One region of the Niveibacterium sp. COAC-50 genome, then DNA from elsewhere that is predicted to be linked to it. Evidence: predicted binding sites of a transcription regulator. Region 1 holds the regulator's gene; the other holds the start of a gene.

The links. Region 1 encodes FNR, which switches genes on or off when oxygen is low (the NO sensors DNR and NnrR bind a similar motif). Its sites were predicted from a motif close to TTGANCTAGNTCAA; they were not measured.
Region 2: a site for FNR is predicted at 1,601-1,614, ahead of hypA (hydrogenase maturation nickel metallochaperone HypA). Genes of this name have one in related genera too.

What each region holds. Positions count from the first base shown of each region.
Region 1 covers NZ_JABCJM010000003.1:376,396-380,587, forward strand. The annotation lists gene hemN (oxygen-independent coproporphyrinogen III oxidase) at 1-1,140, opposite strand, end outside; gene fnr (fumarate/nitrate reduction transcriptional regulator Fnr) at 1,236-1,976, shown strand; gene HH302_RS14915 (SirB2 family protein) at 1,977-2,357, opposite strand; gene HH302_RS14920 (alpha/beta hydrolase) at 2,366-4,030, opposite strand.
Region 2 covers NZ_JABCJM010000005.1:123,557-127,748, reverse strand. The annotation lists gene fdhF (formate dehydrogenase subunit alpha) at 1-921, opposite strand, end outside; gene HH302_RS17795 (4Fe-4S dicluster domain-containing protein) at 958-1,503, opposite strand; gene hypA (hydrogenase maturation nickel metallochaperone HypA) at 1,812-2,186, shown strand; gene hypB (hydrogenase nickel incorporation protein HypB) at 2,259-3,104, shown strand; gene hypF (carbamoyltransferase HypF) at 3,104-4,192, shown strand, end outside.

The DNA of each region.
Region 1 (4,192 bases):
AACCGCGTAACGAAGCTGATCGTCGAACGTCATCTCGTAGCCACGGACGACAGGGAGCTCGTCACGATCGAGCATCTCGTAGTAGGCCTCAAGCGTCTTCGCACTCTGTGCGTAGGCCGGGCCTACCTTGCCAATGGAGGAAACGCCGAAGCCCAACAGATCGCAGTCCGAGTGCGTTGAATAGCCCTGGAAGTTGCGATACAAACGCCCGTTGCGCTGAGCCACGGCCATCTCGTCGTCCGGCCGCGCGAAGTGGTCCATGCCGATGAACACGTAGCCCGCGTCAGTCAGCTTCGAAATCGCCATGCCCAGGATCTCGAGTTTCTGGTCCGCACTCGGCAAGTCGCCCGCATTGATCCGCCGTTGCGGCATGAAGCGCGTCGGCAGGTGGGCATAGTTGTAGAGTGCAAGACGGTCCGGGGCGATCTCCAGCACGCGATCCAGCGTCTGGCTGACGCGCTCGACGCTCTGGAACGGCAATCCGTAGATCAGATCGATACTGACCGAACGGAAACCATTCGCGCGCGCGGCCGCGATGACCGCCGCGGTTTCCTCAACAGACTGGATGCGGTTGACGGCTTTCTGGACGATCGGGTCAAAATCCTGAACACCGACGCTCATCCGGTTGAAGCCCTCGGCCCCAAGCAGCGCAACGGTTTCAGCGGAAACGCGGCGCGGGTCTACCTCGATCGAGTACTCGCCACCGGGCGTCAGGTTGAAATGCCGGCGGATCGAACGAAACAATTCGCGGATCTCGCTGTCCGACAGGAAGGTCGGTGTGCCGCCGCCCCAGTGCATTTGTGAAACATCGTGCGAGCCGGCGAGCTGTCCGGCGACCAAACCCATTTCTTTGTCAAGATAGCGCAGGTAGCGCTCCGCCCTGCTACGGTCCTTCGTGACAATCTTGTTGCACGCGCAGTAGAAGCAAACCGTATCGCAGAATGGAATGTGGAAATATAATGAGAGGGGTTTTTTGAGGCCGCCCTGCGCGCGCAGACCTAGATGTCTTGCGTAGTCGCTGCGTCCAAAGCCCTCGTGAAACCTGTCCGCGGTCGGATACGACGTGTAGCGCGGGCCGGAAACGTCGAAACGCTGGATGAGATCGCGGTCGAAGACCGGCGTCTGCTCATTCTGATTCATTGTTTATTTTTTTCTCTCTGTGGATGCCGGAAGGTGTCATGAACTCGGTCGGAGCCGTTTGATTGCCATCAACTAGCCCACTTGGAGCACCCGCCTTGGAAAAACCCGCCACGATTCCGCTGACGGCCGTCAATCTTCGCACCGCGTGCACCCAATGCAACCTCAAGGAGCTTTGCCTTCCCGTTGGTCTTGACGACGTCGATCTTGAAAGGATCGACGGCCTCATCACTGCACGCAAGAAGGTCAAGCGGCAGCAGCATTTATACCGTGCTGGGGAGCCTTTCGAAGCAATCTATGCGATTCGCACCGGTTTCTTCAAGACCGACATCCTGACCGAAGACGGCCGGGATCAGGTCACCGGTTTCCAGATGGCCGGAGAGATCCTCGGACTCGACGGCATCTCGACGGATCGGCATGTCTGCAATGCGGTTGCACTTGAGGATTCAGACGTCTGCATGATTCCGTTCGAACGGCTCGAAGAACTCTCGCGCCGCATCGAACCCCTGCAGCGCCAGTTCCACAAGTTCATGAGCCGCGAGATCGTCCGCGAGCAAGGCATCATGATGCTGCTCGGGTCGATGCGCGCAGAAGAACGTCTGGCTGCATTCCTGATCAACCTATCGCAACGCATGCGCCTTCGTGGGTACTCCGCTTCGGAGTTCCACCTTCGCATGACGCGCGAGGAGATAGGCTCTTACCTCGGTCTGAAACTGGAGACAGTGAGCCGGGCGTTCTCCAAATTCCAGGATGACGGCTTGATCAGCGTCCACCAGAAGCACATCCAGATTCTGGATGCGGATGGACTGCGCCGACTGATTGGCCGCGCGAACGTGTAGTTACCACCACGGCGTCGGTCGTTTTGTCAGCGCGACCGACACGATGTAAGCCAGCACCAACAAAGCGGCCACAAATGTGGCCGCTTTTGCTTGGCGTGTGCGCCCGCGCTTGAGCGCGTAAGACCCCAGAACGATGTAGCCAAGCAAGCCAAGCACCTTCGCGGTCAACCAGTCGTCACGAAACGGCGCTACGCGAAGGGTCCAGGCCAAGGCGACGGCCGAGGCGAGCAATCCGGTATCGACGATATGCGGAACCACCCTCGCCCAACGCTGGCGCACCCAAGGCGCATCAATCAGGACGCCGATACCTCTGGCGATGAATCCTGTTGCCGAGAGCACCACGAAACTGACGTGAAGATGTTTGAGCAGCAGGTAATCCATCGGCCTCGTTAGCGTTCCATGACGTAGTCACCAGGAGCAGCGGCAAGCGGAGGAAAGGCTTCGTTGCACACGGGTGGCGGTGCGACACGCTCACCGCAACGCTCGTCCAGCCACCTGAACCAATCGTCCCACCAACTTCCGGCGTGGTGGTCGGCGCGCTCACGCCAACCATGCGCGCTGTCGGTCCGGTGAGCCGTGCCGATCCAGTATTCGCGTTTCGGCGGCTGTACGGGTGGGTTGACGATCCCGAGGATATGCCCGCTGGACGACAGCACGAAGCGCTTGTCTCCACGCACGAAATTGGCCACCCGAAATGCTTGCCGCCACGGGGCAATATGATCGTCTTCGGCCGCAACGGCATACAGCGGTTGGGTGATCCGCCCAAGATCGAGCGACTCGCCAGCGACGGTCAGCGCATCGGCCTCAATCAGGCGATTCTTGAGGTAGAGCTCTCGCAAGTACCACGCATGCATGGCATAGGGCATGCGCGTGGTATCCATGTTCCAGTAGAGCACGTCGAACGACGGCGGCTTTTCGCCCATCAGGTAGCCCTGAACCACGTATTGCCAGATCAACGGGTTCGAGCGCAGCAAGCGGAACGATGTAGCCATGTCGCGGCCGTCGAGGTAACCGCGCTGCTCCATGGCCCGCGTCAGGTAGCGGACGCTCCCTTCATCGATGAAGACCTCCACGTCGCCCGGCTTGGCGAAGTCCACCAATGTCGTAAATAGCGTCCAGTGTGCAACCGGCATCTCATCCGGCGTGTAGTGGCGATTCGCCCATGCCATGTACATCGACAAGGCCGTACCGCCGATGCAGTACCCGACCGCATGTACTTTGTCCGCCCCGGATAGTTGGCGAGCGACCTGAACTATCGCATCCACCCCCTCCTGCAGGTAATCATCGAAACGAACGTCGCGGAGCGCTGCATCGGGGTTCTTCCACGAAGTGATGTACACATCGAAGCCCGCATCGCGCAAATGCCGCACCAGACTCTTCTTCGACGTCAGATCAAGGATGTAGAACTTGTTGATCCATGGCGTCACGATCACGATCGGGGTTTGTCGAACCGTATCCGCCGTCGGGGTGTAGTGGATGACCTCCACCAGGCGGGTGCGGGCAACGACTTCGCCCGGCGTCGTCGCAAGGTTCTTCCCAACCTTGAAATCGGCGGGGTCAGCCATTCGGATATCCCCGGCACGCAGGTCATCGAGGAAATTCTGCCAGCCGGACCGAAGCGTTTGCCCCTGGCTGGCGACCGCCGCACGTTGCGCGACCGGGTTGAGTGCCAAGTAATTTGTCGGCGCCACGGCATTGAGCCATTGCCGCCACCAGAACGCCGCGCGGCGGCGCTCGGTCCCCGATAGCCCGGGCGTCGCGTAGAGCATGTCCTGCGCATGCCGCGTTGACAGCAAGTACCACTGCTTCAAGGCAGCCCAGGACGGACTTTGAGACCACACCGGGTCGGCAAACCGGGTGTCATCGGCTTGAGGTCGCACAACATCCGGGACATGTGCCCCAACCGCTCGCGCAAGACCGTTGCACGCCAGCGCCCAAGCGTCAGCCGAGAAGCGGCCCCAGCGCTCGGCAAACTCCAGCGGATGCAAGCACCAAGCGATTTGCGCGTGCATCACTGGCGCAACGATGCCCAAGGGGTCTACGCTTGCAGCCATCTGTTGCCGAACCACACCAAGCGACAGCTTATGCTCGGTGGATCGCGCCTCACCACCGACAGCTACGTTTTCGACGGTTTCCATGGTACCTCCCATCCGAACCACCCAGATTCATGTTACTCAGCGCTTGGGCGACGGTCATTGCAGTGCAGCACGCGATTG
Region 2 (4,192 bases), on a different contig from region 1:
ATCCACCGCCTGCCCCCACTGCGTCACGCCCATGCCCCAGAGGATCGTCGCGCTCGGCGCACCGGCGTACATGCGCATCGCATCGCGCACCAGTTGCGGATCAAGCCCGGTGATCTCGGCGGTGTATTCCGGTGTGTACTTGGCGACCGCCGCCTTGTATTCCTCGAAGCCCTCGGCGTACTGCGCGACGAAATCGGGTTTGTAGAGGTTCTCGTTGATCAAGACGTTGGCGAAGGCGTTCACCAACGCCATGTTGGTACCGTTCTTCAGCGGCAGGTACAGATCGGCGAGGCGCGCGGTTTCTATGTAGCGCGGGTCGCAGACGATGATCTTGGCGCCCTTCTCCTTGGCCTTGATGATGCGGCGCGCGACGATGGGGTGCGAATCCGCCGCGTTGTAGCCGAACACCAGGATGCACTTGGTGTCTTCGATCTCGTTGATCGAATTGCTCATCGCGCCGTTGCCCAGCGTGACCATCAGGCCGGCCACCGAGGGGCCGTGGCAGACGCGGGCACAGCAGTCGATATTGTTGGTACCGATCACCGCACGGGCGAACTTCTGCGCGATGTAGTTCGATTCGTTGCCGGTGCCGCGCGACGAGCCGGTGACCATGATCGAATCCGGCCCGTGCTTGTCCTTGATCGCCTTCAGGCGCGTCGCGGCGAAGTCGATCGCCTCATCCCAGGACACCGCCTCGAAGCCGGCACCGCGCTGGCGGCGGATCATCGGCTTGGTCAGGCGCGGCGTCAGCAGCTTGGTGTCGTTGAGGAAGTCCCAGCCGTAGTAGCCCTTCAGGCACAGCTCGCCCTCGTTCGTAACACCGTTCGCGCCTTCGGCGCCGACGATCTTGTTGCCTTCGACCAGCAGGTTGATCTTGCAGCCCGAACCGCAGTACGGACATACCGTAATGACCTTCTTCATCTCACAAGTCCTTTTCCGGAGGGATTCGAATTCAGTTCAGAACTGCACGCCGGCAGCCAGGTCAAGCGCCGCCTGCGCCTGACGCTTGCGCAGCGTCGCGGCCATGCGGTCCTTGTCGATCAGGTGCAGCGCCTTGGTCGGGCAGGAGGGAATGCACGCCGGGCCTTCGGCACGATCGATGCAGAGGTCGCATTTCTGCGCCTCGGATTTGGTCTTGCGCGACGCCAGCACCGTGTCCGAACCGGCCGCCGCAGGCACCGTCACCACCGTCATCGCGCCGTAGGGGCAGGCCACCACGCAGGTCTTGCAGCCGACACAGCGCTCTTGCAACACCTGGACGCTGTCCTGCTCGTAAACAATTGCGCCGCTCGGGCAGGCGCGCACGCAGGGTGCGTCATCGCATTGGCGACACAGGATCGGCGTCGTGATCGTGCCACTACGCACCACCGTCAGACGTGGCGCGAAGCTCCGTGGCGTCAGCCCGTCGGCTGCATCGCCGGCCGGGTGCGCCATCGCACAGGCAATCTCACAGGTACGACAGCCGATGCACTTGCTCGCCTCGGCGATGACAAACCGGTTCATGCGTAAACTCCTGACAAGGTGAAGGAAGCCGCCAGCTGGGTGAGCGTCGCCTGCGCGCCTCAAACTTTCATCATCAGCGCATTCCGATCGCCACAAATAGACAGGGATCAATGTTTCCGCGCCGACAATTCGCTGATTCGAGGCGAGGGCGAGGGTCGGGGCCGTCAGCCCTCAGGGCACGCCATATAGATATCTGCGCGCACGGACCGGCGCGCGCAAGCACCACTCACCGCTGCTGCCGATACTTGCCCGGGACGCACTTGACCACGGTCAGATCAGCGCCAAGCTGCCGCGGCCGCTGGCAGTGGATGGTGGACAATGCGCCGATGCATGAACTGTCCCTGGCCGAACGCGTGATCGGCATCGTCGAAGGCGCTGCTCGCAAAGCCGGCGCGCGGCGCGTGACCCGCATCGCGCTGGCGATCGGCGCGCTCGCGCATGTCGAGGCCGAGACCCTGCAATATTGTTGTGAGGTCGTCAGCCGTGGCACGCTGGCCGAGGGCGCCAGGATCGAGGTCGAGCGCACGCCGGGCCGGGCGTGGTGCGAAACCTGCCAGGCGGAAGTCGAACTGGAACAGGTCGGCATGCCTTGCACGACATGCGGCGGCTTCCGACTGAAGGTGACGGACGGCGATCAGATGCGCGTGGTCGATGTGGTGATCGAGCCGGGCGCTCCGGCCTGACAAGGTAGTACCGCTGCGGAACGCGGCCCGCGTGGCCCGTGTCGCAGCCTGGAAGATTTGGAGAACTGTGCGATGTGTGTGACCTGCGGATGCGGGGGCGGCGACGCCCACATTGACGGACACGGGATGCGTTACGCTCGCCCGCGGCGCGGTGCCGCCACGCCCCCAGCGGCCACATCGTTCAGACCCGCCCACGGTACGCTCGACGCGCGCCACGCGCCGGGCACCAGCGAGGCGCAGATCCTGCGCATCGAGCAGGACATCCTCTCCGACAACGACACGCAGGCCAACGCCAACCGCAGCCGCTTTCTTGCGCGCGGGCTGTTCGTGCTGAACTTCGTATCCAGCCCGGGCTCCGGCAAGACCACGCTGCTGGTCGATACGATCCGGCGTTGGGGCACGCGCTCACCGGTGGCTGTGGTCGAAGGTGATCAGCAGACCGCCTTCGATGCCGAGCGCATCCGCGCGACCGGCGCGGCGGCGGTACAGATCAACACCGGCAAGGGCTGCCATCTCGACGCCCACATGGTCGCGCAAGCGGCTGATCAGCTCGCCGAGCAGGCGCAGCTGCCCTCGGACGGGCTATTGCTGATCGAGAACGTCGGCAATCTGGTGTGCCCGGCAGCGTTCGATCTCGGCGAAGCGCACAAGGTCGTGATCCTCTCGGTCACCGAGGGTGAGGACAAACCGCTGAAGTACCCGGACATGTTCCGCGCCGCCGACCTGCTGCTGATCAGCAAGATCGACCTGCTGCCGCATCTGGACTTCGATGTCGATCTCGCCGTGCGCTACGCGCGGCAGGTACGGCCGGATCTACCTGTGATCCAGCTCTCGACACGCAGCGGTGAGGGCTGCGAGGCCTGGCTGGACTGGCTCGCGGCCGGCGTGGCCGCCGTTACGAAGGCCCCGGCCGCTTGATGATCCGCCGGCGGCTGCGCGTCACCGGCATTGTTCAGGGCGTCGGCTTCCGGCCCTTCACTCATCGCCTCGCGCACGCGCTGCAGCTCAGCGGCTGGGTCCGCAACGACGCAAGCGGCGTCACGATCGAAGTACAGGGCGATGCGCCCGCGCTGGACGCCTTCGCAGCGCGCCTGCGTACCGATGCGCCGTCTTCCGCACAGATCGACACGCTGGAGGTCGAACCCTGCGAACGCCTTGGCGACGGGGCGGGCTTCCAGATTCTCGCCAGCGAAGCCGGCGGCACGCAGCGCGCGACAATCGGGCCGGACCTCTGCATCTGCCCCGCCTGCCTCGCCGAGCTCTTCGACCCAGCCAACCGCCGCTACCGCTACGCCTTCATCAATTGCACCGACTGCGGTCCGCGCTACACCATCGCCGCGCGCCTGCCCTACGACCGCGCCAACACCAGCATGGCGCGCTTCGCGCAATGCCCGGCGTGCCTGGCTGAGTACCGCGCGCCGGGTGACCGGCGCTTCCATGCCGAGCCGAACGCCTGCCCCAGCTGCGGCCCGCAACTGAGCTTCTTCCGCGCAGCGGACGACGGCAAGGCGCTGCCCGTGAGCCGGGCCGTCGATCCAGTGGCGGAAGCGCTCGCGCACCTGCGCCGCGGTGACGTGGTGGCAATCAAGGGTCTGGGCGGCTTCCACCTTGCCTGCGATGCGCGCAACGTGAGCGCGGTGGAGAAGCTTCGCACGCGCAAGAACCGCGAAGAAAAGCCGCTCGCCGTGATGGTCGCCAACCTCGCCTCGCTCTCCGAGTTCGCGGCGTTCGGCGCCACGGAAGCTGCCGCGCTGAATGATGTCGCCCGCCCGATCGTGCTTCTGCCTAAGCGCGGGGACACCGATGCACGCCTGCCCGGCGTCGCGCCCGGCCTCGGCTGGCTGGGCGCGATGCTGCCCTACACACCGCTGCAGTACCTGCTGTTCCACGAAGCCGCGGGTCGGCCTGCCGGCACCGACTGGCTCGCGGAACCGCAGCCGCTGACGCTGGTGATGACGAGCGCCAACCCGCACGGCGAGCCGTTGATCACCGACGACGACGAAGCG